3 regions of the Desulfosporosinus sp. Tol-M2 genome follow, and region 3 is predicted to be linked to each of the others. Evidence: riboswitches for the same ligand, from Rfam matches in the RefSeq annotation. Region 3 holds a riboswitch; each other region holds the start of a gene.

Region 1 (6,838 bases), on a different contig from region 3:
ACGGACAGCCAGCATAAAGTCTTCCGTGATCCCGACAGAAATGTTAAAGTTCGTAATCTCTTTATTTTCTTCTTTACAATGAATAAACTCCACAATATCCGGATGGTCCACCCGCAGAATTCCCATATTCGCGCCGCGCCGGGTTCCGCCTTGCTTAACCGCTTCCGTGGCGGAATTAAAAACCCGCAGAAAGGAAACCGGACCGGAGGCTACGCCGCCGGTTGAGCGAACCATGCTATTTTTCGGGCGCAAACGCGAAAAGCTAAAACCGGTCCCCCCACCGGATTTATGAATAATCGCGGCATTTTTGATGGCATCAAAAATTTCCTCCATGCTATCTTCAACCGGCAAAACAAAACAAGCGCTCAATTGTCCGAGATCCCGTCCGGCGTTCATCAAGGTCGGCGAATTGGGCATGAATTCAAGTTTCGCCATCATCGTATAAAATTCTTGAGCCAAGGCCTCGGTTTCTTTTTGGCTTTTGCCGTATTTATCCTCTTCAATTCCTGCAATCACACAGGCTACCCGATAAATCATATCTTCCGCAGTTTCAACCACTTGTCCGTCTGCTTGTTTTAAATATCGTTTTGCCAATACTACCTGCGCATTAGGCGTAAGCTTAGCGTTCAGCCAGGTTTTTGGCGCTTGTCCTTCGAAAATCAACGCGAATCCCCAACTTTCCATCATTACTTTCCATAATTACTTTCCATCATAACGTTCCATCATAACTATTCAATTTTGTCCTTCTTCTGTATAGTTCCCCGTTTGGCAATCAGCTCTTGCAACTCCTCCATAAAACGTTGTATATCCTGAAACTGTCGATAGACGGAAGCAAAACGTATGTAGGCAACTTCATCCAATCCAAACAGCTGTTCCAGCACAGCTTCCCCCACCTGAGCACTCGACACCTCACGCTCCGAACTGTTGCGCAGGATTATTTCTATTGCGTAAGCTGCCTCCTCAATTTGTTCCATGGTAATTGGCCTTTTTTCACAAGCCCTTAACATGCCGGACATCATTTTAGAGCGGGAAAATTCTTCGCGCCGTCCTTCTTTCTTAACCACAATGAGCGGAGAATCCTCAAATTTTTCGAAGGTGGTAAACCGACGCAAACAACGTTCACATTCCCTGCGTCTGCGGACTGCCGTGCCCTCTTCCACCTGACGTGAATCATTAACTTTAGTATCCTCGTTGCCGCAGAATGGACAATGCACAGCTTCACCCCCAACATATAGTATGTTTTTTATTTAACCACACTATATGTTGTGTGTCAAACTCATTTATAATCTATATTATCGTCTATATAACGCTTTTTTTCTCTCCCAGGACATATTTTTATCCAGTATCTCTTTCTTCCTTGTCTTTAGAAATACTATGTTGTCTTCATTTCGGCAAAAGGGCTGAATAACCCAGCCTCGTATCCGCGAACACCTCTCCTCAACCGGGCATAGAGTATTACTACCAAGGGTAATTGATAATACTTATCATTTCATACAAGGAGGGCTCTTTATGTGTGGTATTGTAGGTGTTGTGGATTGGAAACGTAATCTCACCCTCCAAAAAGATATCCTGGTTGGTATGACTCAAGCCCTTACACCCCGGGGACCGGATGCGGAAGGGTACTGGCTTTCCCCTCGTGCTGCTTTCGGCCACCGCAGACTTGTTGGCGTTGACCCCCAAGGAGGCCGTCAGCCGATGATTCGCCAACAAGGTGAAAATACTTTTGTCATGATCTATACTGGTGTACTTTATAACAAACCGGAAATCCGTCAAGAGCTGCTGAGTCGTAACTACCGTTTTGAAGGACATTCTGATACGGAAGCCTTACTTCTCTCCTACTTAGAATGGGGGCCTTCTTGCGTTGAGCGTTTGAACGGTATATTTGCCTTTGGCATCTGGGACAGTAGAGAACAGCAGTTATTTGTGGCGCGTGATCGCCTAGGGGTTAAGCCTCTCTTTTACAGCGAACAAACAAGTTCACTTGTTTTTTCTTCAGAACTTAAAGCCCTGCTTAAACACCCGGATATATCCCCCAATATCGGACAGGAAGGATCGGCTGAAGTCTTCTTTGTTGGCCCGGCACATACTCCCGGAGCAGGTGTTCACAAAGGAATTTCTGAGCTAGAACCCGGGCATGTTCTATTATATTCTGCGAATGGTTTGTACATTCGCAGGTACTGGGCCTTACCTGATAATGTCCATACCGATGGATCTCTTGATTTCAGGACATGTACTTGAGATAAGAAAATGATTGTGTTAAGCTGAAGAAAAATAAAGTCATTTAGGTGCCCTTTGGGAGAATAGGGAAGTTCGGTTGGAAACCGACGCGGACCCACCACTGTATTCGATGAGCTTTCGTAAAACCACTGGCCTTGGCTGGGAAGGTTACGAGTTTAGCAATGATTCGAGAGCCAGGAGACCTGCCTAAATGTTTACGTCTTCCCATAACTTGGGGAGCGGCGGTGATGACGGAAAAGTCCCGACCACAGGTTTATTTGTGGCTGGGCTTTACTTTTTCTACTAATTATAACAAAATAGAGGGGATCAAACCATGCAAAACTTATCCGCAGCTCAACTAAACGCACAACTTCAAACACTCATAGCAAGCATTACGGATCTTGACGAGGAGAGCATTGGGCAGATCGAAAAGCGCCTGGACTCACTCACCAAACCGCAGGGCAGCCTTGGACGGTTGGAATATTTGGCAAAGCAACTTGGCGGCATCCAACGAACCTCCAATCCTAAAATTCTGAAGAAATCCGTCCTCTTAATGGCCGGTGATCATGGAGTCGTCGCCGAAGGAGTCAGTGCGTTTCCCCAAGAAGTTACTTCCCAAATGATTTACAATATCCTGGGTGGCGGCGCTGCCATCAATGTTTTAGCTCGTCAGGCCAATGCGGAGGTTTTTTGTACTGATGTCGGAGTTGCCTTCCCCTTAGAAGGGGACATAATCCACAAACGTGTTGCCAACGGAACCCGGAATATGACCAAAGGCCCCGCTATGACCCGTCAACAAGCTCTGCAAGCTCTGCTGGTGGGCGCGGAAATTGCCGATGAAAAAATCCGTGCAGGCTATAATCTCTTAGCCACTGGAGACCTTGGAATCGGGAATACGACCCCCAGCACAGCTATCATTGCCCTCTTGACAAATTCCACCATTGAATCAGTCGTTGATCGAGGAACCGGGCTCGATGACGCCGGATTAAGCAAGAAACGGCATGCTATTAAAAAAGCAATTGAAATTAATCAGCCCGATCCACAGGACGCCCTCGACGTTCTAACTAAAGTAGGAGGCTTAGAAATCGCGGCGATAGCCGGTTCGATCCTGCAAGCTGCTGCCAGCCGTGTCCCTATCGTGATCGACGGTCTCATCTCGGCTGCCGGAGCACTCATAGCCGCGAAACTTGCCCCAAAAAGCACCGCCTTTATGATTCCCTCCCACAACTCAGTAGAAATTGGTCACTGTAAAGCCTTAACTGATCTGGGACTGGAGCCGGTACTTAACTTAAATATGAGACTTGGAGAAGGAACTGGAGCCGCCTTAACCTTTCATCTTATTGAAGCTGCCCTTCATATTCTCGAGGAAATGTCCACCTTCGCCGATGCCGGAGTCAGCGAACGGTCAATCTAACTTCCATATTCTTCATTAACAAATCCTAAAACACTGAAGCGGGTGAATGCTATTGTCTCAATTTACTCTCATCACAGGCGGCGCCCGGAGTGGCAAAAGCCGCTTTGCCGAACTTCTTGCCGCTCATGCAAAACGTCCCGTCATTTACATTGCTACCGCTCAAATAGGGGACGCAGAAATGGCCCTGCGCATCAAAAAGCACCGGCAACAACGTCCGTCCACTTGGCGGCTCATTGAAGAACCCCGGAACATTCGCGCTGCCTTGATTCAACTTAAAGACGAAGACGCGGTTATTCTTCTCGATTGTGTCACGCTCTGGCTAAGCAATCTTCTCTTAGCAGATAACCCACCGAAAGACCAGGATTCATTCAACAACGAACTTGAACCTCGAATCCTGGACACTGTAAAGGACGTCGCCCAACTAACCCGGGAGATTAAACCGCAAGTCATCTTTGTCTCCAACGAAGTAGGTCAAGGAATTGTTCCTGAGTACCCTTTGGCCCGGGCTTACCGGGATTTAGCCGGAAGGAGCAATCAAATTCTGGCTCAGAGTGCGGATCAGGTTTATTTGGTCGTGGCGGGTTTTCCCATGGAGATTAAACACCCCGGCGAGAAGCTGCTTGCTTCCCTGCTCAAGGAGTGATTAATTTGCGCGGCTTTCTCATTGCCCTTACCTTTCTGACCCGGCTCCCTTTACCTGCACCCAAAGTAGAAGTCACCTCGGAGGAATTTTCACTAAGTTATCGCTATTACCCCTTGGTCGGACTTATCATAGGACTACTCCTTTGGCTTCTGGCGAAAGCGTTGACTCTTTATTTCCCCGCCTTGGTTCTAGGTGCTCTCTTGTTGGTTGCTGAGTTAATGCTTACAGGGGGGCTCCATCTTGATGGGTTCATGGATAGTATGGATGGATTACTATCCGCCCGGAGTCCGGAACGTATTCTGGAGATCATGATGGACAGCCGAATTGGAGCTCATGCCTGCATGGCCCTCTTCGGCTTATTACTCCTCAAATTCGCCTTACTTGCCAGCCTGACTCCCCCTCAATTTTCCATCCTCCTTGTTATGCCCATGCTCTCACGCTGGGTATTTCAGATTGGGGTGGTCGGGTTTCCTTATGCCCGCCCCCAAGGACTGGGAAAAGGTATTCATGACACTACCCGCTGGATTCCTTTTCTTATCAATGGATGCTTAGTTTTGGGAGCCTCCTTTTTTCTCTCCGGATTTGCCGGACTTATCGCCTTTGGAGTATGTGTCATCACTGTGACCTTGCTTGCCTCCAGAATTTCCTCTCTCTTAGGGGGATTAACCGGAGACTTGTACGGAGCGTTTATCGAGCTTTCGGAAGTTGGGTGTTTACTGGCCGCTCTTCCCTTTCTCGGCAAAGCCTGACAAGACCCTCTCCATCCAACCAAAATATGAAGTTTATGACTATACTCAAGTAACGGATTCACCAAATGATAGTGTTAAGTAAACTAAAATTCCTAAGATGGAAAAAATGACCAGTTTCTATTAATTTACAACGCTCAACTTCTAAAGTATACTTAAAAAGTAACTATTTATAAGTCTAAAACTTCAAGCAAAAAAATTACCTCTGATAAAGGAAACGACACCCACTTAGCCAGGAAGGTGATATGATTGAGTTTAGCGGAACATGTTGATAACATTTTAAACCACGATGAATACAAGCAGTTGGCTTCATATACTCATCACAGGCCTTTTACAACCCTGGAGCACTCCCTCCGGGTCGCTCAAATTGCCTATAACTGGTCAATACGACTGGAAAGTACCCTTAAGTTAGATACTTTTGCAATCACCCGGGGCGCCCTCCTTCATGACTTTTTCTTATATGATTGGCATCACCTTAGACCCGAAGGAGCAAGATGGCATGGTTTTCGCCATCCTCGTATTGCCTGCGAGAATGCGGAACGTTGTTTTATCCTAAGCGAAAAGGAAAAGGATATTATTTTAAGCCATATGTGGCCACTCACCGTTCGCAGGCCCCGGAGCCGGGAAGCTTTTCTCGTTATGGTCGCTGATAAAGCGGCATCGATCCAGGAATTCAGATTTAAATTCAAACGCAACCTCCCATCCTCTGAGCGGTACACCACACTCCGTCTGGTAAAACATATGTGAATAAAAAACTCCCTTTCTGCTCTGATTAGTGACCGAAATAGTATGACATGCCTTGTTTTCTGGCATGTCATTTCTTATTGTCAGCCATGTGATAAAAACCCTTTGTAAGTTTCCGCCGTGCTAAAAAATTGAGAAAGCACTGAGAATCAGCGAAAACATATAGCTTTCGGCGCAGATCTGCACTAAACTAGAACAAGGGTCATTCTTTGAGGGATGACCCACGCATGGTGCAGTTTTTATTTTAAGGGAGGTTAACCGTTGACCAAGAAGTACTTCTCCTTAATGACGTTGCTAATTTCCCTCGCGATAGTGATTTTTCTTTATCCTAAGATGCAGCACCCTGCTGAATTACAGGCGTTCGTGACTCAGTGGGGATTATTAAGCATTTTTATTGACCTTGCTATAATAATGACTTTGGTTCTTTTTCCAGTGATGCCGTTTGTCTTAATGGCAGGGATTAACACCATTATTTACGGGTGGATCGGTGGTTTTATGCTTTCCCTTAGCGGGAGCTTGTTAGGCGCCTCTTTGGGTTTTTGGCTAGCACGTACGCTGGGACAAGAGTGGGCGCAGCCAAAGATGAAGAAGCTCGGAAAATGGGGCGCTCTGCTAAGAGGAAATAGCTTTTCCGTTGTCCTTCTCTCGCGACTTATTCCGGTACTTCCCTCTGCCGCAGTGAATTATGCTGCCGGCTTATCCCTTATGACCTTTCCTTCGTTCTTGTTAGCCTCCCTGCTCGGAAAATTTCCCATGATTATTTGGGAATCCTGGGTAGGGCATGATTTATGGCGAATCTCACATCATCCGGGTCGGCTATTGTTGGCCTTAGCGATCGGCGCTCTCCTGTTTGGATCAGTGGGACTCTATTGGTATTATTCTAAAAAGTTCCCCCAGCCACCTCACTTACGCTAAAACAAACTCAATACCTGGCAAACGCCTTTGCAATCACCCGATACCCGGCCGCGTTGGGATGCATGTAATCCGGGCCGATTAGATACCGTTCTTTTCCTCTGAGCGCACGACCTAAATTAACCACCACAAACCCATATCGTTTTGCCCAAGCGATAACTA
Region 2 (16,618 bases), on a different contig from region 3:
TCCCTCAGCGGCCAAACGTATTGCCTCTCGGCAACGGTCAATTTCTTGACGCATCCCGGAAGCTACAATTTGTTGATGATTTATTAACGGTCGGATAAGGTCGATGTAAGTTTTATAGCCAACGATGAATTCAGCTTCATTTAAGACCGACTGAACCCGTGTGGTCATATGGTCAGGGTCTCCGGGCCCGATGCCCACGACAAAGAGTTTTCCACGCTGATTGCTACTGTGACCCCCCGACCCTTGAACTTCGGCAGAATCAGGCGTCCCTTTTGAGTTCCCAGCAAACTCGCTGCTTCGCATACACCATCCACTCCTATCTTCTCGTTTGCAAATTTTGACCGGCTTAACTGTTCTTTTTCAATGACTGCTTGGAGTTCGACTGCTGGAAAGATTTGAAACGGGACCCGCAGGTACTTAGCCGCATCGATCAGACCAACTTCATCATTTTTAAGATCAATACTATAGATCCCTGAAACTGCCTTAAGGGATGCCCCGATCTGTTCAATTGCCAACGTGATTCCCTCTAAAACAGCCTCAGTGGAAATTCCCCGCCGGCATCCAACCCCAACACTCAAGGTGGGTGGAACTAAATAGATGAGATCATCCCTAATAGTTCGGCCCGGAAAAGGACTAATTATCACATTGGCTGCTTCTTTCTCTTGGTCTGACAAGAACTGATAATGCTCATCGTTAATCCAAGCCTCTTCCGGTTTCAAGGGGTAAATGCTCCATATTTTGAGATAACCTTGTTCTAAAAGCAAGCTATTGACAGTTGGTAAATGGTCAAGAGGTTCAACTTTCCAACCATACCTGCGGGCATACTCATCGGGCGCAACTAAGCCCCGAACATCGGTCGCTGTCGTAATAACCGCTTGAGCCCCAATCTGACAGGCAAGATGATTTGCCCAAGTATTTGCGCCACCCAAATGTCCGGAAAGTAAAGGGATAATGAACTTCCCCTCCTCATCTAAGACAAGCACCGCCGGATCCCGATCTTTGCCTTCGATAAGGGAAGCGATTTGGCGTACCACAATTCCTGTAGCCATGACGAAAATGAGAACAGCATACTCCTGCCATAGTCCCGGGACGATATCCCCCAAACGCCGAAACAGATGCAATTGCGGTCGAGGGTGCCCTTCCCCTTCTCCGTGATCCTTGTTTGAACCGAGTGTTTTCTCGTGAATATAGAGTTCCTGAACGACTGTGCCCGGAAGTTTCTCTCCAATACGCCGGACTGTGGCCATCCCTCGGTCAGTTAACGATACAAGTGCAATATTCGTTTTTGTGTTTGGGTTTGTATTTGCGTTTGGGGCTGCGATTGCGTTCGGGTTTGTGTTTGCGTTTGGGTTTGCCTTATCGTTTTTATTCACGTTTCAGTACCTTGCCGATAGTTGTGTGTAAAAGTCGGGTTATAGAGCTTTGAACGAGCATACCCATTAGCGGGATCTAAAAAATCGCCTACCAGGATTTGGGCCTGTTTGCGGATTCCCACCGTTTTAACTTTTTCTACGATGGTTTCCAATGTTCCCTGCAGAACCTCTTCATCTGGCCAACTCGCTTTAGAAATTACGGCTATCGGGGTAGAGGCAGGGTAACCACCTTCCAGCAAGGCTTCGACAACTGAGTGCATATCCTGAACACTTAAGAAAATTGCCATACTGGCTTGGTGTTTCGCCAAGTTGGCTAGTGCTTCACGCTCCGGTACAGGGGTCCTTCCCGCCAAGCGGGTGAGAATCAACGTTTGGCTGATATCCGGCAGAGTAAATTCACGTTTAACCGCCGCAGCGGCCGCAAACACCGAACTGACTCCAGGAATGACGGAATACGGAATATATTGCTTGTCTAAGTAGTCGAATTGTTCCTTAATTGCCCCGAACATACTGGGATCACCCGTATGGAGACGAACAATAGTTTCCCCTCGCCTTGTCCCCTCATCCATCAAATCTACTACTTCCTCGAGCGTTAGGTAAGCACTGTCATGAACAGGTGTTCCCGGGTGGCAAAGTCCGAGCAACTCCGGGTTGACTAAAGAGCCGGCGTAAATCACCCGGTCCGCCCTCTCCAGCGCACGTGCACCTTTGACCGTTATTAGTTCCGGATCACCCGGACCGGCACCAACGAAAATTACTTGGCCGTTAGTTTTTCTCCGGCTCACTGTTTTCCCTCCCCAACAAATCTTGTTTGACAAGTAACAAACTGAGATAATCAATTTTGTCGGATGTGAAATCCTGAGGTTTTGGTTGCCAGCAGATTCTCTCGCTAGCTTGTCCGAGGCGAGTTAACAAGACTGCTTTTCTCTTGAGCCCTTCGAGCAGCGTCAAAATCTCAGGCAGCCTTCGGGAGACTTTCATAAAGACTAAATTGGGGAAATTGAGAAACTCCCCTACGTCTTCGGTACTTGGCAAGATTAGGAGGGGCTCATCCCCTGTGGCAAGAGGCAAGTTAATCCTGGCTGCCGCTGCAGACATAGCTGTAATGCCCGGCACTGTTGCAATACACTCCTGAGGCAGTTCTTCTTGAAGAATGTTAAGCAGGTAACTGTAAGTACTATAAAGCGAAGGATCCCCCAGCGTGATAAAGGCGACGGATTTGCCCTGTTTCAGTTCGGCCAGGAGAGTTTGCGCCCCATCTTGCCAGGCCTTTACTAAAACCTGCTGATCCGCAGTCATGGGCATTTCGAGTTTGACTAGGCGGACATTGGCTGGACAATATATTTTAGCTATATCCCAGGCCACACTTTCCCGGTCAAGCTTGGATTTGGGAATAGCAACCAGATCGACTGATTTCAAAACATCAACAGCCTGCAATGTTAAGAGACGAGGATCACCGGGACCGACCCCAACTCCAAAGAATTTTCCCCATGTTGTATTCATAAAGCTTCCCCTTTTCGTGCTGATAATATAAAAATTGGGTTCAAAGCCTGGGCCATATGCAGTGTTTGTACCGCTTTCCAACGGATTGCTTGAATTGAAACGATATCGATATCCTGATAGTTAAGGTCTGTCAGCAGATTCAATCCTTGAGCCACTGTTTCGATCGTCACCGCTGTGATTACGATTCTTCCACCTGCAACAAGAGGAACAGTTTCTAAGATTTCTGCTAAACGCCCATTACTCCCACCAATAATACAGACACCGACTGGGGGAAGCTCCCCGAAGACATCCGGCGCAGTTCCGGGAATCAGATACAGATTTGATACGCCAAACTTACGCTGATTGGCCAAAATAAGAGCTTGAGCCTCTGGATTATGTTCAATCGCATATACTACGCCCTCAGAAGCGAGACCGGCGGCTTCTATACTAATACTTCCGGTACCGGCTCCAATATCCACGACACGATCGTATTTTAATATTTGGGCTTTGGCGAGTACTTGCACACGAATTTCCGCCTTGGTCAGGGGAACATTTCCCCGTAGGAACTCTTCGTCTGAAATCCCTATCCGGCATCCATTGCCTTGCTGAGTGGGTTGCTGCTTATCCGGGTAGAGAATAACAATAGCATTCTTTAACAACGTCTTTTCCTGAGCCAACTGCTCTGCATCCATTGACGCCCAAAATTCCTCGGGATAAGCAAGAGCATTCCCGATCAGGATCTGTGGATTATAACCGCGCTCCAGATAGTGCTGTGCGATTTTCTGGGGAGTATTTTCCCCACCGGTTAGAACCGCTGTAGGACTAGTTATCATCTGAGGCAGTACGGTCAACTCTCGACCGTGAACGCTGGCAAAGGTTGCCTCCTGCCAAGGAAGCCCCGCTCTGGCAAAAGCGAATTGCAGAGAACTGATCCCAGGATAGACGTCGATTCTCTCCTCCGGAAATTCTTTCTTCAGTCTGGGTAATAAACTGAAAAACCCAGGGTCGCCGGAGACTAAAACCCCGACGACTCTCCCTTCCGGAAGTGCGTTTCTAATCACTTCAATACTGCCGTCTAGATCAACTGATAGGTCATACCGGCGTCCTGAAAAATCCGGAAAGAGTTTCAGTGCCCTTGAACCTCCAACTAATACATCGCAGTGCTTAACAAGTTCAGTGATTGCCGGCGGCAACCATTCCGGCCGCCCAGGTCCGACGCCGATCACTTGTAACATATAATAAACCTTCTTCCCTGGATTTTATTTAAGTCTCGTAGAAACCAAACGTTTATCCAATCGTAAGACTCCCACTTCTACAAGAGGGAGAGGTACACCTTATTCTGCTTCGGTGGGGGTAGACTCCGACTTCGCCGCTAAGAATTCCTTTTGGGACGTGCGGCTTCGGCAAAACCCTCCACTGGAGGCTTTCGTCACCGAAGACTCGATGTTCAACTTTAGTTGAACGAGTTCACTAATGGATGGGTAAATAAAAATACGAACCGGAGCGGCTCGTATGTTTACCTTAAAAAAACACACATCACCTATCGCCCGTAGGTCTGTGATATTTCTCAAGGCAGGTTTTCTGGCTTCATATCATCATTCTCTACCCATCATGGTAATAACTCGCGGGATAAATGAGAACTCCTTGTTTACAGTGGCGGGACCGCGTCGGACTTTCGCCGACTTCCCCTTTTTAATCCTCTAGCGCAGAGGAACCTTAAGCATAACGCTATTAAATTCACGAGTGGTGTATTCGACGAACATTCGTTTATTATTATATACCAAGTTCTTTCTGATAGAAAGAAGTTAGGAAAAACTTAAGTGAACCAGCATGAATTTCTCGTGGGTTATTACCTTAGAAAAATATTGATGGATAAAGTTTACATATCTAAGGGTTGACATTTGCTATATGACAACTTATTATATATATACAGGTTGTTAGTCTAACGGGGAGGTTGAACTAATGAATGCACAACAACGAAAATTATGGCTTCATATAAGTGATGAGCAATGGAATGATTGGCATTGGCAAATGTCCAACCGAATCACAACCCAGGAAGGATTACTTGAATTTATGTCTCTTCCCTCTGAGGAAGCTGAACAAATTAAACGTTGTCTGAAAAATTTCCGCATGGCCATTACGCCTTACTATTTTTCCATGATGGATCCCCAGGATCCGGAGTGCCCGATCAGAAAACAAGCAATTCCTTCGATCCACGAATTGAGCAAATCCTCATGCGATTTAGACGACCCGCTGCATGAAGAAATCGATTCGCCGGTACCTGGCCTGACGCACCGCTATCCTGACCGAGTTCTGCTGCTGGTGACGGATCAATGCTCAATGTACTGCAGACATTGCACCAGAAGACGAATGGCGGGACAAAACGACCAAGCTTTGCCGCTCAATCGATTTAAGCTCGCCTTGGAATATATCCGGTCCAACCCTCAGATACGTGATGTACTGATATCCGGAGGAGATCCATTTACCCTTTCCGATGACCGTTTGGAGTATATCCTGTCCAATCTTCGTTCTATTCCAAACGTCGAGATTATACGGATCGGGACAAGAACCCCGGTTGTTCTCCCTATGCGCATAACAGATCACCTCATCGAGGTTTTGCAAAAATACCACCCACTTTGGATTAACACACACTTCAATCATCCTCAAGAGCTTACCGTTGAAGCCCTTAATGCCCTGGCTAAACTGGTTAATGCCGGTATTCCGCTTGGTAACCAAACAGTTTTGCTTAAAGGAATTAATGATTGTCCTGTCACTATGAAAAAACTGGTTCATGAGCTCGTAAAATGCAGGGTAAGACCATACTACTTGTACCAATGCGATTTATCCACCGGCATTGAGCATTTCCGGACATCTGTCAGCACAGGTTTAGAAATAATTGAAATGCTCAGGGGACATACCTCCGGTTTCGCTGTTCCAACCTTCGTTGTCGATGCACCGGGAGGTGGTGGTAAAATCCCTCTGCAGCCCAACTATTTAATCTCGCAATCCAATGACAGAGTCATACTGCGCAATTATGAAGGAGTCATTAGTGTATATCAAGAACCTGAAGATAAAACAAGCAGTTGTAAAACATGCACAAAGAACTGTTTCAGCTCTAAAACTCGCCAGATTGGTCTTGCTAAATTGCTGAAAGGTAAGCTGATTAGTCTGACACCTCAAGAAAATATCCGCCTGGAGAGAAGAAAAATAATATCCAGTCGTCGCAGAGGTGAAGCAAATGCTTAACACGACGAGCCCTGTGAGTTTCTTTAACCCCATTACTGATGAGAGGAATAAACGGCTGGTTGTCAACGGCTACGCACAAGGAACCAAGCCTTCATTATTCGGGCCGCATCTTATTCATTTAGCCTTAACAAGGAAGCTGGAAAAAATATGGCTCTGGGCATTACCTGCCGATATTTCTGAATTTATGCAATACGGCTTTCGTATCGAAGGCAGCCTCTTCCGTGGTAACTATGAGGAATTCGCTGTTAGCTTAGCCTATTATGTTAGTGAGTCAAGAGGTCATTCTCATAAGTTGCAAGCAGAGATAAATATTATCCATAACGTAAGAACGGTACCGCTTAAACGCTCAGAACATTTGCCTCCTGGAATAGAATTAAAACTCTTAAATGAATCCTACGCCCAACGAATATCCCAAATATTAACACGGGTTTTTATAAGTTATCCCTCCCCGGTAGAAAATCCTCAATATATCCGCTCCCTAATACAGGATGGGATTATTTTTGCCGGGGCATTATCAAAAAATCAGCTGGTTAGTGTGGCGGCAGCTTACCCTGATCCAATTCTTAACCGTTGCGAAATGACGGATTGTGCAACTTTAGAAGATTATCGGGGACTTTCATTATCCGAAAGTTTACTCTGGTTATTAGAGCAGGAAGTAAATAATGGCTCATTCATCATATATACTTTGGCACGCGCCCAGTCCTACGGAATGAACAGAGTGTTTCACAAACTTGGGTATAGCTATCAAGGGTGCCTGATTAACAATTGCCATATCGCAGGTTCCTTTGAGGACATGAATATCTGGGTTAGCTCGAACTCTTCGGTCCAACTGACCACACCCAGACTTGTTCTTCCATAATTTTTCGAGCTCTCGTATCCCACCCAACCGGTTGTCCGTTCAATAACGTCATGACCGTTCCAACGCTTAGCTGTCCATAAGTGAACGCCTGAGCTCTAACACTCGCCAAGTGTGCTAAATGATGAAGCAACTTTTGCTCCCCAAGGCGCAAGAGCTCTGAAGCGGCCCCTTCAGTCGTTGGAAACTCCGCCAGATATTTCAAAGTATCTTTATTAATCCCTGCTAGTGCGGCATGCGCCAGTAATATTTCCATTCGAGCATCTGCGACACGATTATGGGTCTGGAAAATTCCGCCCGATACTTTAATAAGCTTTCCTATGTGACCCAATAAAATAACCTGTTCAATCCTCCTGTAGACCGCTTCTTCCAATAGAAAGCCTATATAGTTACCCATTTGGATTATAGCTTCAGCTGGGATCTTAAAACGCTCTCTCGCGACTCTATATCCATAGTGTCCTGGAGTGAGCACGATGGTTTTATGTCCATAAGCCACTGCCTGGTCCAATTCCGGTAGAATAGAAGTTTTAAACGCCTCCTCGGACATCGGCCGGACTATTCCACTTGTTCCAAGAATAGAAATTCCTCCGACAATCCCCAGCCTGGGATTAAGGGTGCCCATAGCAACGGCTTCCCCGACAGGGACCTCAATAATAATTTCCAGTTCTTCTTTTGGAAAGACCTCCCGAACCGCTTCACGGATCATTCTCCGTGGCACAGGGTTAATAGCGCTCTCCCCAACCTCAATGGCTAAGCCTTTTTTAGTGATGGTCCCAACCCCATGACCTCCTCGGATGTAAACCTCTCCCAGAGGAGAAATATAGCGCGCGGTTGCATGGATCTCAAGCCCATGCGTAATATCCGTATCATCCCCGCCGTCTTTCACAATACATGCCCTGGCTTCAGGATATCCGGTTTTACCCCCGTGGATGGGCATTATTAAACGTGCGGAATTCGGCAGGGGAATCTCTACTCGCTCGGGTAAACCGTCCCCTTGGAGGAGCAGACAGGCTGCTTTGGCAGCACCGGCTGCACAACTTCCTGTGCTGTATCCTTCACGCCATGTATGTCGATCTTTATCTCGTGCCATAGTTTCTCTCCCACATCAAATTTATCATTTAGTATTAGATATTTAGCTCGGTATATAATGAAAGTATAAGTTATGTAGGGTACCTGTGCAAACCACTTATGCTTCCAGAAAGTATAAACTAACTGTTACCGGTCAGTTTATACTTTCTGACTAGTATTAGAAAAGCCTGCAAGAATATCTTGTATGCTTTTTAGTCAAAATGTTAATACTAGCTATGGAAAAAATCATTAGGAGGGGCTGAAGTATGAAGGTTCGAGATGTTATGACAAGTTCAGTCGATTGGGTTACTCCTGAAACCTCAGTTGTTGAAGTTGCACAGTTGATGAAGAAAGATGATGTAGGTTCTATTCCGATTTGTCAAGATAATAGCTTGATTGGCATTATTACAGACAGGGATATTGTTCTGAAAGTTGTTGCAGCAGGAGGAAATCCCAATAATATATCCGCCGGGGATATTATGAGTACAGATACTATTTGCGTGTCCGCTGATCAGGATGTACATGAGGCGGCGAATTTGATGTCGAAGTATCAAATTAGGAGGTTACCGGTCTTAGATAAGAGTAAATTAGTGGGAATTGTAGCCCTGGGTGATCTGGCCATTGAAAAAATTCACATTGATGAAGCAGGCGATGCACTTAGTAGTATATCGCAAGGGACTTACCATTAATTTAAGTTGAAAGTTATTCATAAAAACCAAACAATCCAGGAATATTAAATGTTGAATTAACTTGAAGGAGGAATCCAAATGTCAAATCAAGTAAAAAAAATGCCGCAACCTAACGGTGGGATCAAATGTTATGTTAACACATGTCATTTTTATGGTTCAGGCGATCATTGTCATGCTGACAAGATCGAAGTTCAATCTCGTAACTCCAGTAGCTCTGAAATGACAGACTGTGCGACCTATCTCTCTTTAAACGTCTTGAATTATTAAGGACAGGTTATCCTTATACCACTAAGCTTTTGGGTTACAGTCAACTGGAAATTGGTAACTGAACAATTACCAGATCCCATATGTGTAACAATAACTTTTACCCAAACCGGGAATTTAAGGGGGTGTAACGAATATTTAAGTTTGTTGCACCCCCTCTTCATTTGCAAAATCTTGATTATCTGAAGGAATAGGTTAAGCTTTTCCGATTCCTTTCTCCGATCTCTTTGTTTTCTCCGCTTGGGTGCTAAGATAAGAAGGTATTCGCTCTGTTGACCTAGAAGTATAAAGGAATAAATATGCAGCGCCACTTCCCTGGAAAGTGAGTGAATTAGTTAAGAAGCGTTGACTTGAGAAAAGTGACCGTACGCAGAGCATTTATTCCAGGATTAATGTCCGGAAAGCATAAGGAGATGTTAAGGTTTTGGTACTGGCGATACAGACTGCTACCGTTTTGGTCAGTGAGAATTGGTGTAAGAGGTGCGGAATATGCATAGCATTTTGTCCTAATAAAGTGCTGGAAAACGACGAATCCGGGAGGGTTGTGGTTGCCAAACCAGAACAGTGCATAGCCTGTAAGATTTGTGAACGTCTTTGCCCTGACTTTGCCATCAATATTGAGGTGACTATAGATGAATAAAGCTAGATTAATGCAAGGAAATGAAGCCGTAGCAGAAGGGGCTTTAGCGGCCGGGGTTCTTTTTTACGCAGGATACCCGATCACTCCTTCCACTGAAATAGCTGAAATAATGGCCGAAAGATTGCCTTTTATCGGTGGTACTTTTATCCAAATGGAAGACGAAATAGGGAGTATGGCAGCTATTATCGGGGCCTCCTTAACCGGACTCAAAACCCTGACCGCAACCAGCGGGCCAGGATTTTCTCTTAAACAGGAAAATCTGGGGTATGCCATAGCTACGGAAGTTCCTTGTGTCGTGGTCAATGTGCAAAGAGGCGGACCAAGCACTGGATTACCAACGTCCCCCGCCCAAGCTGACATTATGCAAGCGAGGTGGGGTACCCATGGCGACCATCCAATCATAGTCTTAACGCCATCCTCCGTACAGGAGTGTTATGAACTTACAGTAATAGCCTTTAATTTTGCCGAGGAGTTTCGCATTCCCGTAGTTCTACTCATGGATGAAGTGATTGGCCATTTGCGGGAAAATGTTGTCTTAGCTCAAGAATTAACCATCGTTAACCGGAAAAAGCCAACTGTACCGCCTGGCGAATATATCCCTTATGAAAACGACGAGAGTATGATCCCAGCCATGGCGAACATTGGCGACGGATACCGCTACCATGTAACAGGGTTAACTCATGATGAAAAGGGCTTGCCAACAGGGAACCCGGAAGTGACAAAAAATTTTCTGCAGCGTTTAACCCAGAAGCTAAATCCATATTTAGATCGGATCCAATTAGTCGAAGAGATACAGCTTAACGATGCGGAGGTGATCGTGGTAGCTTACGGCTGTACCGCCCGTTCAGCCTTGGAGGCAGTGCATATTGCCCGCAACGATGGTCTAAAGGTTGGACTCTTTCGCCCCATCACGATTTGGCCTTTTCCGCAAAAACAGCTGGCGAAATATGCTGACTGTAAGTACTTAGTTGTGGAGATGAACAGCGGTCAATTAGTCGGCGAAGTTGAAAGAATCGTTGGCTATAAAACAGTCGAACGCCTGAACCGCATGGACGGAGTATTAATAACTCCCACGGAAATTTTGGACAGAATAAGGAAGGCCATCCAAAATGTTTAGTGATATTGCAAAATATTTCCGGACCGAGACTTTACCGCATATTTGGTGCCCAGGTTGTGGTCTGGGAACCATCATGGCGGCCATCGTCGGGGCTATCAAAACGTTGCAGCTTGACCAAAATAAGGTAATCCTTGTTTCGGGAATTGGCTGTTCCTCTCGTATGCCAGGATACTTAGACTTTAACACCATTCATACTACCCATGGGAGAGCTATACCCTTCGCCACTGGAATTAAAGCCGCTCGCCCAGAGTTGGCTGTCTTCGTCATCATGGGAGATGGGGATTCAACTGCCATTGGTGGTAATCATTTAATTCATGCCGCCAGGCGCAATATTGATCTAACAGCTTTGATAATAAATAATAGTATTTTCGGTATGACGGGTGGTCAGACCTCCCCCCTAACCCCCCGTGACAAACGGGGTACGACCTCTCCTTTTGGCAACCTGGAGAGACCCTTTCAAATTCTGGAGTTGGTTAAAGCGGCAGGTGCTACTTATGGAGCTAGAGCCACGGCTTACCATAATCTGCTCCTCACGAAACTGGTTATGGATGCCTATAACAATCCAGGTTTCTCGCTAGTGGAGGCTATTTCCCAGTGTCCTGTTTCCTATGGACGCCGCAATGAGTTTAAAACCCCAGTTGATATGCTGCTCTGGCAAAAGGAGCACGCCTTTAAAGCCGGGCAACGGGCTGTTGATGAAGAAGATTTCCAGATCGGCGAGATTTTTAAACTACAGGCGCCGGAGTATACGCGAGAATACGAGAAGCTCAGACAGAAGTTAAGGGAGGGCAGTCTCCATGACTAAGCAAGAATTTCTGTTCACCGGAGCGGGCGGACAAGGCCTGATTTTAGCTGCCATAATATTGGCTCAGGCCGGAATTAATGCCGGTCAAAATGTTGCTCAGAGTCAAAGCTATGGCCCCGAGGCCAGGGGAGGGGCCAGTCGGGCTGAAGTCATCATCAGTAACGAAGCGATTCATTACCCTAAAGTCGAAAAACCTGACTTTGTCTTAACCTTCAGCCAAGAAGCCTATATTAAGTACGGCTTGCATCTTCATGAAGATGCAAGCCTGATTGCGGATAATTCCCAGGTTACAGAATTTACGCCGCGTAGTAGTAATTTTTATGCGCTGCCGATCACAAAAACTGCCCGCACTCACTTTGGTTCCGAGGAAGGCGCTAATCTAGTGGCATTGGGAATTGTGGCTTCATTAAGTGGTAGAATTTCTTTGGACAATGTTTTGCAGGCTGCTCGGCAATGGGCTCCTCAAGGTACGACGGAACGAAACATCAAAGCTCTGGAATTAGGATGGCAAATGGGAATGGAAGCAAGCTATGCAAAAAAAGCGATATCGGACCTTTAATGAACAATTGCGTGAAAGGTTCGGAGGAAAAATAGTTAAGATCTCTTTGGATGCCGGATTTACGTGCCCTAACCGGGATGGAACGCTGGGAATAGGCGGGTGTGTCTACTGCAGCGAACGGGGTTCCGGGGATTATGCCGGAGATCAGAGGTTATCCATTCCCGATCAGTTTATTGCAGTGAAGGAACGGATGAAGAATAAATGGCCCTCTGCACAGTATATCGCTTATTTTCAAGCGCATACCAATACCTACGCTGCGGTTAAGCGGTTGCGTGAGGTCTATGAAGAGGCCTTGGCAGAGGAAAACGTTGTAGGGCTATCCATCTCAACAAGGCCAGACTGCCTGCCGGAAGATGTGCTTGATTATCTTGAGGAGCTGAACCGGAGAACCTATTTGTGGGTCGAACTGGGGTTGCAAAGCATTCACAGCAAAACTATGGAATGGATTGGCAGGGGGCATGACTATGCCCAATTTCTCAAGGGTCTTGAGCAGTTGCAGGCCAGAGGAATACGGGTTTGTGCCCATATAATCCTTGGACTGCCTGGAGAAACGAAAGCGGAGATGGTGGAAACCGCGCAAGCAGTTGCTCAGCTGCCGTTACAAGGGATAAAAATTCATTTGCTCCACGTTTTAAGGGGAACCCCTTTGGCAACCATTTATCAAAACGTGCCTTTTGATCTTCTGACGAAAGAAGAGTATGTTTCGCTTGTCGTCGATATTTTAGAGATCCTGCCGCCAGAGGTGGTTATCCATCGCTTAACAGGTGACGGTCCGCCAGATGATCTCCTTGGACCTCTATGGAGCCGTAAAAAATGGGAGGTTCTCAATGCTATCGATGCTGAATTAGAACGGCGAGATTCATGGCAAGGAAAATTCGCGAAGCAGGCATCAATAAAATGCAGAAGATAAACTAGAAATCCCTATTTTTGAGCCCAAAAATAGGGATTCTATTTTTACTTTCTCTTTGTTTTCTTGGCTAGGCTGCGGAGCCAATCTATTATTTCCTCCGTCTCCGGTATCTTAGCCAGCTGCCACTGCCAATTCCCATGGACAGTGCCTGGGACATTCATTCTGGCTTCCTCACCCAAACCTAAAATATCCTGCAACGGCAAGATAACCCATGCTGCTTGGCTCGAATATACTTCTTCGATCATTTTCCGGCATACTTGTTGGTTGATTAGGGTTTGGTCCAGCCGGTTGTTGAGCAGAGTTTCTTCATCAGTCAAATGACTCTTTTCATACCAGCCCAATAAGGTGTTATTATCATGGGTTCCCGTATAATAAACAAAATTAGTTTCCTCAGCCATTATTTCTGGCAAAGGCGTAAATTGAAGAACCTTGATTCCGGGAAACCCAATTAGCTGTTTTAAAATCTTGACTTCTGTAGTTATGAAACCTAAGTCCTCCATAATCAAGGGGAGCTTCCCAAACGTTTCCAGCATGCTTTCGAAGAATCGTTTCCCCGGACCTTTGAGCCAACGGCCCTTTTCGGCCGTCTCTTCCCGGGCATCAACCTCCCAATAGGCTTCAAACCCCCGGAAATGATCCAGACGAAGGTAGTCAAATAATTCCAGGCCCATCTGGATGCGCTTTTTCCACCAATCATACTGCGTATTGGCCAAAGCCTGCCAGTTATAGATCGGATTCCCCCATAACTGGCCGGTCTTGCTAAAATAGTCCGGAGGTACCCCTGCAGTTTTAGTCGGTCTACCCTGCTCATCAAGGACGAACAAGCCACGGTTCACCCAGACATCACAGCTATCGGCGGCGACAAAATGGGGTAAATCTCCGATTATTTGAATTCCTTTAACCTTGGCATAAGTTTTGAGTTTAGCCCATTCATAGAAAAAAGTGTATTGTAAGAATTCAAGAAAACCCATTTCTTCTCGGAGGAGCACCCTATACTCTGCTAACTTTTTCGTCTCACGGGAAGCAATCTCCGGCTCCCAATCATACCAGGGAACATCTCCGAAATGAGTCTTTATAGCCCTGAAAAGAACGTAATCATTGAGCCATATTTGATTATGAGTTTTAAATTTTAAAAAGTTCTCCTGCGAAAGATAGGTTGATTGTGCAGAAACAGCCGAACTGAGTGAGTTGCCTTCAAGCTGCTCCAGAAATTTCCGATAAGCTTCGGAGAGTAAATCACGTTTCAAATCTTTATAGGCAAGGAATAATAAACTTTTCCTTAAGCCCAAACTCCTGACCTTTTCGAATCTGTTACGTGTCTCCCCGAGGTTTAATAATCCCTCCCTGATCAAGTGGTCGAGACTGATAAACACCGTGTTTCCCGCAAAAACTGATTCACTTTGATAAGGACAATCCTCTACTCCCGTCGGGTTCAAGGGTAAGACCTGCCACAAGGATTGGCCGGAGTTGGCCAGAAAATCTACAAAATCGTAAGCTTCTGTTCCAAAATCTCCAAGGCCCCAAGCAGAAGGCAAAGAACTTATATGCAATAATACCCCGCACGAACGATCAAGTTGAAAATCATGAGGGCGCTTGTCTTTGATGAAAAGTGCTCTTCCCCCCAACGGACTTATGGATACGGTCCTAAACGTTTCTGACCAAAGCCTATCCCCATTTATTAAATCAACTCCAAACGAGGAGGGTTGGAGCATTGTGCTCAGATCCACAGTTTTTGTTTCCTCATTGTGACGATTGATCAGGATGATGATTTTCTCATCGTTCCCCAGCCGCAAAAAACCATAAACATCCGGTTCAAAGAAAATGGACTGAAAATCACCCGTCTGCAGCACCTCATATTCAGCGCGCAAACGAAGAATCCGGCGATACCAAGCCATGATTTCTCCGTCTTCCTTACCCCACGGATAAGTCCCCCGATTATAAGGGTCGGCATAACCTTCCGCACCTGCCTCATCACCATAGTAAATACAAGGAACTCCGGGAAATGTCATTTGCACCAAACTAAAGAGCTTGAGCCTTTGGACAGCCAATTGCCGGGCATTCGGGGAAAGTCGAAAGTTCCTTCGCTCTGTTAGGGTCAAACTCTGTTCGGCTGGGGTATCTCCTAAAAGCGTCAAAATTCGGATCGTATCATGATTCCCGATAAAATTCATGGCAGCATAAAAATTTTCACGGGGATAATTTTCATATAAGCTCATGACCTCCCGGTGAACGACTCGGGAATCACTTTGCCCAAGAAAAAACCGCAGAAAACTAGCGCGCAAAGGATAGTTCGTCGTCGAATCCAGTTCATCCCCCGAAAAATAGTTGCGCTGCCTGCCATAGCTTATTTTATTTGAAGCGTCTTCCCACACTTCTCCGATCAGAACAGCATCTGGGCGAACGCTCTTTATTGCCTCCCGAAGTTCCTGAATGAACTCATCAGGAAGTTCATCGGCAACATCCAAGCGCCAACCTGCAACCCCAAGGTTTTGCCACTTATGAATGACACTATCTGCCGAGCCATAGATAAACTGTCTATAGGAAGGGTTCATTTCGTCCACTTCCGGAAGAGAATCAACCCCCCACCAACATACATACTCCTGGCAGTTCGGCTTAAACTTATACCAAGCAAAATAAGGGGAATCAGCTGATTGGTACGCCCCCACACCTGGATAATTGTTATATTTATTGAAATAGATACTATCACTTCCGGTATGGCTGAATACTCCATCCAGAATAATAGAGATCCCGTACTGTTGGGCAGTGACGATCAATTGTTCAAAAACCGCATCATCCCCGAACATCGGATCAATCCGAAGATAATCCGCCGTGTCATATTTGTGATTACTCGCAGCCTCAAAAATAGGATTAAAGTAAAGAATGCTAATGCCCAACTCTTGGAAGTAGGGCAACTTGGCAAGCACCCCCCGCAGAGTTCCGCCAAAAAAGTCCCAATCGGTAACTCTTCCCTGCTCGTCCTTAATATAGAGCGGCGGATCAGACCAATTGGCATGCAACAGAGTGTTTTTCCTGGGAAAGTAGGTGAACCCGTTTGTCTGATCATTGAAAAATCGATCGACAAAAACTTGATACATTACCCCTCGTTTATACCACTCGGGGATTGTTATCTGCTTATGAACTGTTATTTGGTAAAAAGGTGGTTCTTGTTCATAGAGACTACCCTCCCCACCAAGTCTCTTTAAGTTATTTCCATAATAATAAGTTTGAGCTCCTAACCAAATCACAAAATAGTACCGGATTAGTCCTGGGGTGTTGGGTACCTCATATTCTACTTCATATAATTCTCGGTTATCAGAGCTTTCAAGGGATTTGGGTGCCGGATTTAAAGCAGAACTGGAACTTATCTTCTCCAGGGTTTTATGCATGACAAGAGTTATTTGCGGCTGGTCCTTTTCCCAAAGACGAAAATGACAAGCTTCAACGGGTGCCGCTGAAAACGTGCTCAAACGAAAGGTTATCCGCTGTCCACACGTAACCGCGCCAAATGGTTCACGGTAAAACAAATCGTGAGAATCATGATGGGCCTTTAACATTATCGTCATAATAATGACTCATAGATTTCGATGTAAGCATTGGCGGATCTGTCCC
Region 3 (6,305 bases):
TTGGATCATCCCAAAGAAGGGGATGTGATCTTTCAACAGTTTGAAACACTCGTCCAACACTTCATTAAAGTCGCTCAACTGGATACCGACGAACAGAGAATGGATTCAACTCAGGTCATGTCGAACATCAAACGGGCTGGACGTCTCGCCTTGGCTTATGATGTTTTACTTCAAGCCATCAAGGTCTGTCCGCCAGAGATTCTTAGCTCGGACCTTTTAGAAGTCTTAGATTCCCATTACAAGACAACCCTCCTCTACAAATTAAAAGATACCGAAGTCTCATCACGTCTAGAAAAACTCTTGAATTCAGGAGGTGAACTCAGCCAACTTGTGAAGGATAACGTGGAACTTCAACTGCGTTCAGAATTTCAGGTACTCGTTCGCTTTTTGAAAGAACAAACGATTTATGATGACCAACGCAAAGTACGGCTGGCTAAAGAAAACAAGGATATCGCCGCGGGTTCCCTTCAATCAGCCTTTGATTCAGAGGCAACGTTTCGGAAAAAGGCGGGCAAAAATCATGTCGGCTATGCGGTCAATCTCATAGAGACCTGCGCAGAGGCTAATCCCGTTCAAATTGTGACGGATTTCCAGGTGGAACCGAATAGCACAAGTGATGTCTTAATGGCGGATCAAAGTCTTGAAAGACTTCAAAAAAGCACTCCCGTGAAAGACCTTTACGTAGATGGGGGATATTATAGTAGCGAACTCGTTAAAAAAGCGGAACGTCTTGGAGCAAAACTCCATTATACGGATATGACCGGACGAAAGGCTTTCTCAAACAAACTGCCTTATAGCGCCTTTAACATTAAAAACTTTGAATCGATCCTGAACTGTCCAAACTCACAAAAACCAACGCGGAGTGATTTTAACTCGCAGAGTGGCATCTTGAGTGCTCATTTTGACCGAAACATCTGCACTCAATGTCCCTTAAAGAATCAATGCCCCGTCAAGTTCCAAAAGAAGGATACCGTCTTGCGCTTCAACCAAAAAAGTCTTATCGCCGAAACTACCCGCTTAATCCTCATGGACAAGAAAGATCGCAACGAAAATGGTAGTAAACGTGCCGCGATTGAAGGAACGAATTCCGCCTTAAAGCGGGCTCGTGGAGCAGGCAAACTTAGAGTTCGTGGTTTAGTACGTTGTACCCTGACCATGGGATTAAAAACAATCGCTCATAACTTCCATCAGATCGTTCGTTTCTTACAAGGCGATACTCGTCAGAATAACAAAAACAAAAAAACTCGAGTCAAACTCCAAGGGGTCCTTGCGCCAATTTAGAGGAAATAACGGGTTAGAACGAAGGAATACCACTTAATAAGACGGCCAAGCAGACAATTATTCGAGATATTAGTGAAAGTTATGAATCACGACATCCATAAGATGGAAAAAACAGCTCAAATTTGCCTTCGGGTAAGAATTAGGTTGATATTTTCAGAGTTTCAGCACCAGAATCATTTATAGATGAGCAAGCGATTTTTCTAAGCCGAAAAATCATAACAGGGAAGCCGGTTTAAATCCGGCGCGGTCCCGCCACTGTAAAGGGGAGTTTGTGCCACATCCACTGAGGAAACTTGGGAAGGAGGCGCGAAACGAGGAACCTGAGCCAGGAGACCTGATTGCTCATATGCTCTACTCACGATGTATGGGTGGCAGGAATTTTTAAGTTCAGCCCTTCATATTTTGGAGGGCTTTTATATATCTTTAGGTATAACTTGATCCAATCGTAAGACTCCCACTTCTACAAGTGGGAGAGGTACACCTTATTCTGCTTCGGTGGGGGTAATGTTCAACTTTAGTTAAACGAGTTCACTAGTTTCCCGAGGGAAACTGACCTTAGGGGAAAAGTCTTGTTCAGGCGGGATCTGCTTTCAAAAATGCGAATGCGACTTGGAAGCGGAAGAGAACGCAGGGTTCGAGACAACCATCCATTGCTATCTTTGTGATGAGTGATGCGAGGTTGTCTCCTTATTTTTTATAGAATGGAGGAGAAAATGGAGTTGAGTCAATGAAGGATAGGCTGATGTTAAAATGAAAGGGGTCGATGTTATTATGAATTTGCGTATGATCAAACGAATTAGTTTCTTAATTGCCTATGTTTTGGCTGTCTATATCGTCTTTCCCAATAATGCTTATGCTATGCATATTATGGAAGGATTCTTGCCTTTCAACTGGGCCGCCTTCTGGTGGATCGCTATGATTCCGTTTGTTATCGCGGGGGTACGTTCTATTAAAAAAACAGTGACCGAACAGCCAAGTTTAAAAATGATGCTCGGTATGGCCGGAGCTTTTGCGTTTGTATTATCAGCTCTTAAAATTCCGTCCGTAACGGGTAGCTGCTCGCACCCAACAGGAGTGGGCTTTGGCGCTATACTATTCGGACCGGCGGCAATGACCGTCTTGGGGATGCTTGTCCTAATCTTTCAGGCGCTTCTCCTTGCTCATGGCGGAATAACAACCTTAGGTGCCAATACGTTCTCCATGGGAATTGTCGGTCCATTTGTCTCATACGGTATTTATAAAGGTACAAAAAAACTGGGAGCTCCTCTATGGCTATCTGTGTTCCTGTCAGCGACAATAGGCGATTTAATGACTTACATCACAACATCTTTTCAGTTGGGGCTGGCCTTTCCAGCGGCGACCGGGGGCGTAATGGCCTCTGCTCTGGAATTCATGGGCATCTTTTTCTTCACACAGCTGCCCTTAGCCATCAGCGAAGGTATCCTTACCGTTTTGGTCATTAATATCCTGAGTGCTTATAATCAGAAAGAGTTGGCAATTTTAGGTATATTTACCGGGAAAGAGTTATCTGCTAAAAAACAGGGGGTGAAAGCATGAAACCCATTGCCAAGAATGGAATCCTACTAGTCATTGTTGCTGCACTGGCCTTTGGTCCCCTTTTTCTGGCACGTAATGCCGAATTCGCCGGGGCCGATGTTCAAGCAGGAGAAGCAATCAACACGGTGGCTCCCGATTATGAACCTTGGTTTAACCCTTTCTATGAACCAGCGAGCGGTGAAGTCGAAACTTTCTTGTTTGCTCTGCAGGCAGCCATAGGAAGCGGAATCTTTTTTTACTTCTTAGGTTATTCAAAAGGAAAATTCAATGCGAGCAAGAAGGAACAAACTTGATTGACATAGATAGTTACGCCTATTGTAATAATTTAAAAACAGTCCACCCGGCGGAAAAATCTCTTTTCGCGCTGATGAGCGTGCTGGCGTGTCTAACTGCTGCCACGCTCATCACCCCTCTGATCGTCCTGGCTTTAATGGCGGGGGGAATAGTCATCAAAGCAGGCATCCCCACTCGCATTTTTGTCAGACTAATGATTGTACCTCTTTCGTTTCTCCTGATCGGCGTTTTAACGATTGCTTTTTCGGTCTCGACTAATCCATCGGGATTTTGGCTCGCTCAAACCATTCATGGTCTTACCGTTGGAATACGTTACCCAGATTTCATCACAGCAGTTCACCTTTTTTTCAGATCGCTGGGCTCGGTTTCTTGTCTTTACTTTCTGGCACTGACTACTCCCATGACGGAGCTGATTACCGTACTCCATAAACTGAAGGTTCCTGTGCTTATCACCGAATTGATGGTGCTTATTTATCGCTTTATCTTTGTCTTTTTGGAAACAGCCTCCACGATTAGGCGTGCTCAGCTTTCACGTTCAGGCTACATCTCGATGAGAGCCTCTTTTCGTTCGTTGGGTCTGCTCTTTACAGCATTGTTAGGGAAAGTTTTTGTAAGATCCCAAGAACTATACAATGCCATGTCAGCGCGGGGTTACTCTGGGACGATTAAGGTACTGACCAAGGAACGTCCTGTCAGCTGCAGAAATTATCTGATTATCACGGGTTTGGAGATCCCTTTAATCTTATTGAATATACTTTGGAGGTAAAATATGTCGGAAATCATCCTTGAAGCCGTTGATTTAGAGTATTCTTATCCTGATGGCACAAAGGCATTGCACAATGTGAATTTGCAAGTTCATAAGGGGGATAAACTGGCCATTGTGGGATCGAACGGTGCTGGAAAATCCACGTTATTTATGCAATTTAACGGAATTTATCGTCCAAATTCAGGGTCAATAAATTACCAGGGACAAGAAATATCCTACAAAAACAAGGCGCTGATTGAATTGCGCAAAGAAGTGGGAATCGTCTTTCAAGATCCGGATAGTCAGCTTTTTTCCTCCAGTGTTTATCAGGATATCTCGTTTGGTCCTCTTAATCTGGGACTTTCAGAACAGGAAGTGAAAGCTAGAGTAAAACAAGCCTTGATCGATACGGAAACGACAGACCTCGAAGATAAACCAACTCATCTATTAAGTTATGGTCAAAAAAAACGAGTGTCCATCGCGGGTGTTCTGGCGATGAAGCCGGAAGTTATTATTTTTGATGAACCAACTGCTGGACTGGACCCTCGTCATTCCAGGGAATTCATGCAGCTTCTGGAGAAGTTGAGCAGTGCGGGTAAAACGATTATTCTAGCCACCCATGATGTCGATTTAGCCTATTCATGGTCAGACCGGCTTGCTATAATGTGCAGTGGAGAGATCATTGCTCATGGAGAACCCTGCGAGCTGTTTATGCACCCGAAAAATGTGAAACGTGCCGATTTAGCACTTCCCTGGCTGATAGAAATGCATGGCATATTGGTTCAAAAAGGATGGCTGCCTACGTCTAGCCCTATGCCGAAAACAAGGGAAGAGTTATATAGAAGCGTTCTGACAAAGAACGCGGCATCGGCTTAACTCAGATCAACATTCTCCCGACATTCACCATAGACATACGCATTTGTCATAAACAAAGTTGTCATTGATCACAACACTAATACAGTAAGATCGTAGTTTTTATTACACTCGTTTTATCTTTAGTTGAACGAGTTCACTACGGCTTTGGAGGAAAAAACATGATCATGCTTTTGGGCGAAACTGTGGCGGCACGTGAGATTAGTAAATGCCTCGACACTAGAGGGCTTAAATTCATACGGGTACAAACCTGGACAGCTTGGACCGGCACTGAGGCACCTTCATTAATCCTTGATGCCAGCCATCCTTCCAGCAGCGTGAAGTTGGCCCCTTTACGCCAATGGTGTGAGCAGCAGGGCGTTCCTTATTTAAGGCTCGAAAGACCGGAGACTGTCATTCCAGACAGCTTATTAATATATCCAGTTTGTACCTGGGAGGAAGTTTTGCTCAAATTAGAACAGCGAGTCGGTGCAGTACATAAAGATAAAGGACGATTAGTAACGATTTTCGTGACGACGGGTAGCCACCAACTGGAAAGCATCGTGCAAGCTGACTTTGCTCGTTATGCTCGTTTAGTTGTTAGGGTTCTTCCGGAAGGACGGTTAGTCCAAAAATGTCAGGATATGGGTATCTTACCGAAAGATATCGTAGCAATGCAGGGACAATTTTCTAAAGAAATTAACAAAGCGCTCTTTAAATTCTATGGAGCAGATATTCTATTGACCAGAGATAGTGGATCTGCCGGGGGTACAGATACAAAAATTTCGGCAGCCTTAGAATTAGGGATAGAGATAGTCCTTTTGAAAAGAACTAAGACGAATGATGGTTTGATGGTGAATAATGTCAAAGAATTACTGGATTGGGTTGAGACAAATAGCCCAAAATGATTTACTAGCTTGAGGAAATCTGAAGCAGATAATATTAATGTTGGTTAAATAATGCTCCTGATTGCATATGCAACATTTGCGTCAGTGTTGTATTTATGTTGTAATTAGTATTTAATTAAGGAGCCGAGTAAAGTAGTAAGGAGAAGGTTTTGAACAGAAATACTGGTTGAAACGAGATGATGCTATGAACGATTTTCTCAGTGCTTTGATTTTAGGAATTGTCGAGGGAATTACCGAATTTCTTCCTATTTCCTCTACGGGACACCTAATTATAGTGAACCAGTTTGTAGGGTTCACTGAACAATTTGCGAATATGTTTGACGTGGTAATACAACTAGGCGCTATTCTTTCGGTGGTTGTCTACTTTTGGAAAAGACTTATTCCATTAGGCTTTAACAAATCATCAGACAATCAAGGTATATTTGACCTGTGGAAAAAGACTCTCGTTGGGGTGATCCCTGCACTTGGAATAGGATTTCTAGTAGGAAAATACATAGAAGAACTTTTATTTAATACGACAGTTGTAGCAATTGCCCTAATCGTAGGGGGGCTGATTCTATTGTACATTGAAAACAAGAGACCCTCAGTTCGAATTAGCTCAATACAACATCTGAGTTACAAAACTGCTTTCCTCATCGGTCTTATTCAGTGTTTAGCAATGATACCTG

The links. A riboswitch is a leader RNA that binds a small molecule or an ion and turns the genes downstream of it on or off. The one in region 3 is predicted to bind cobalamin.
Region 1: linked by a shared signal. The riboswitch ahead of cobT (nicotinate-nucleotide--dimethylbenzimidazole phosphoribosyltransferase) and the one ahead of AC6I5A_RS14110 (energy-coupling factor ABC transporter permease) in region 3 are both predicted to bind cobalamin.
Region 2: linked by a shared signal. The riboswitch ahead of AC6I5A_RS02600 (bifunctional cobalt-precorrin-7 (C(5))-methyltransferase/cobalt-precorrin-6B (C(15))-methyltransferase) and the one ahead of AC6I5A_RS14110 (energy-coupling factor ABC transporter permease) in region 3 are both predicted to bind cobalamin.

The regions. Positions count from the first base shown of each region.
Region 1 covers NZ_JCAIJG010000061.1:544-7,381, forward strand. The annotation lists partial or broken gene AC6I5A_RS04210 (ribonucleotide reductase barrel domain-containing protein) at 1-663, opposite strand, end outside; gene nrdR (transcriptional regulator NrdR) at 729-1,214, opposite strand; partial or broken gene AC6I5A_RS04220 (asparagine synthetase B family protein) at 1,510-2,235, shown strand; cobalamin riboswitch at 2,267-2,442, shown strand; gene cobT (nicotinate-nucleotide--dimethylbenzimidazole phosphoribosyltransferase) at 2,552-3,631, shown strand; gene cobU (bifunctional adenosylcobinamide kinase/adenosylcobinamide-phosphate guanylyltransferase) at 3,684-4,274, shown strand; gene cobS (adenosylcobinamide-GDP ribazoletransferase) at 4,280-5,023, shown strand; gene AC6I5A_RS04240 (HD domain-containing protein) at 5,270-5,767, shown strand; gene AC6I5A_RS04245 (TVP38/TMEM64 family protein) at 6,026-6,679, shown strand; partial or broken gene AC6I5A_RS04250 (GDSL-type esterase/lipase family protein) at 6,687-6,838, opposite strand, start outside.
Region 2 covers NZ_JCAIJG010000039.1:48,215-64,832, reverse strand. The annotation lists gene cobJ (precorrin-3B C(17)-methyltransferase) at 1-168, opposite strand, end outside; gene AC6I5A_RS02615 (cobalamin biosynthesis protein) at 165-1,247, opposite strand; gene cobM (precorrin-4 C(11)-methyltransferase) at 1,370-2,158, opposite strand; gene cobI (precorrin-2 C(20)-methyltransferase) at 2,139-2,876, opposite strand; gene AC6I5A_RS02600 (bifunctional cobalt-precorrin-7 (C(5))-methyltransferase/cobalt-precorrin-6B (C(15))-methyltransferase) at 2,873-4,090, opposite strand; cobalamin riboswitch at 4,410-4,589, opposite strand; gene kamA (lysine 2,3-aminomutase) at 4,818-6,101, shown strand; gene ablB (putative beta-lysine N-acetyltransferase) at 6,094-6,960, shown strand; gene cbiD (cobalt-precorrin-5B (C(1))-methyltransferase CbiD) at 6,908-8,047, opposite strand; gene AC6I5A_RS02580 (CBS domain-containing protein) at 8,292-8,714, shown strand; gene AC6I5A_RS02575 (DUF1540 domain-containing protein) at 8,793-8,981, shown strand; gene AC6I5A_RS02570 (4Fe-4S dicluster domain-containing protein) at 9,403-9,618, shown strand; gene AC6I5A_RS02565 (2-oxoacid:acceptor oxidoreductase subunit alpha) at 9,611-10,735, shown strand; gene AC6I5A_RS02560 (2-oxoacid:ferredoxin oxidoreductase subunit beta) at 10,728-11,540, shown strand; gene AC6I5A_RS02555 (2-oxoacid:acceptor oxidoreductase family protein) at 11,533-12,099, shown strand; gene mnmL (tRNA modification radical SAM protein MnmL/YtqA) at 12,071-13,009, shown strand; gene AC6I5A_RS02545 (bifunctional glycogen debranching protein GlgX/4-alpha-glucanotransferase) at 13,054-16,572, opposite strand; gene glgA (glycogen synthase GlgA) at 16,569-16,618, opposite strand, start outside.
Region 3 covers NZ_JCAIJG010000195.1:10,625-16,929, reverse strand. The annotation lists partial or broken gene AC6I5A_RS14115 (DDE transposase) at 1-1,281, shown strand, start outside; cobalamin riboswitch at 1,454-1,637, shown strand; gene AC6I5A_RS14110 (energy-coupling factor ABC transporter permease) at 2,032-2,838, shown strand; gene AC6I5A_RS14105 (energy-coupling factor ABC transporter substrate-binding protein) at 2,835-3,131, shown strand; gene cbiQ (cobalt ECF transporter T component CbiQ) at 3,128-3,898, shown strand; gene AC6I5A_RS14095 (energy-coupling factor ABC transporter ATP-binding protein) at 3,902-4,753, shown strand; gene AC6I5A_RS14090 (precorrin-6A/cobalt-precorrin-6A reductase) at 4,912-5,637, shown strand; gene AC6I5A_RS14085 (undecaprenyl-diphosphate phosphatase) at 5,822-6,305, shown strand, end outside.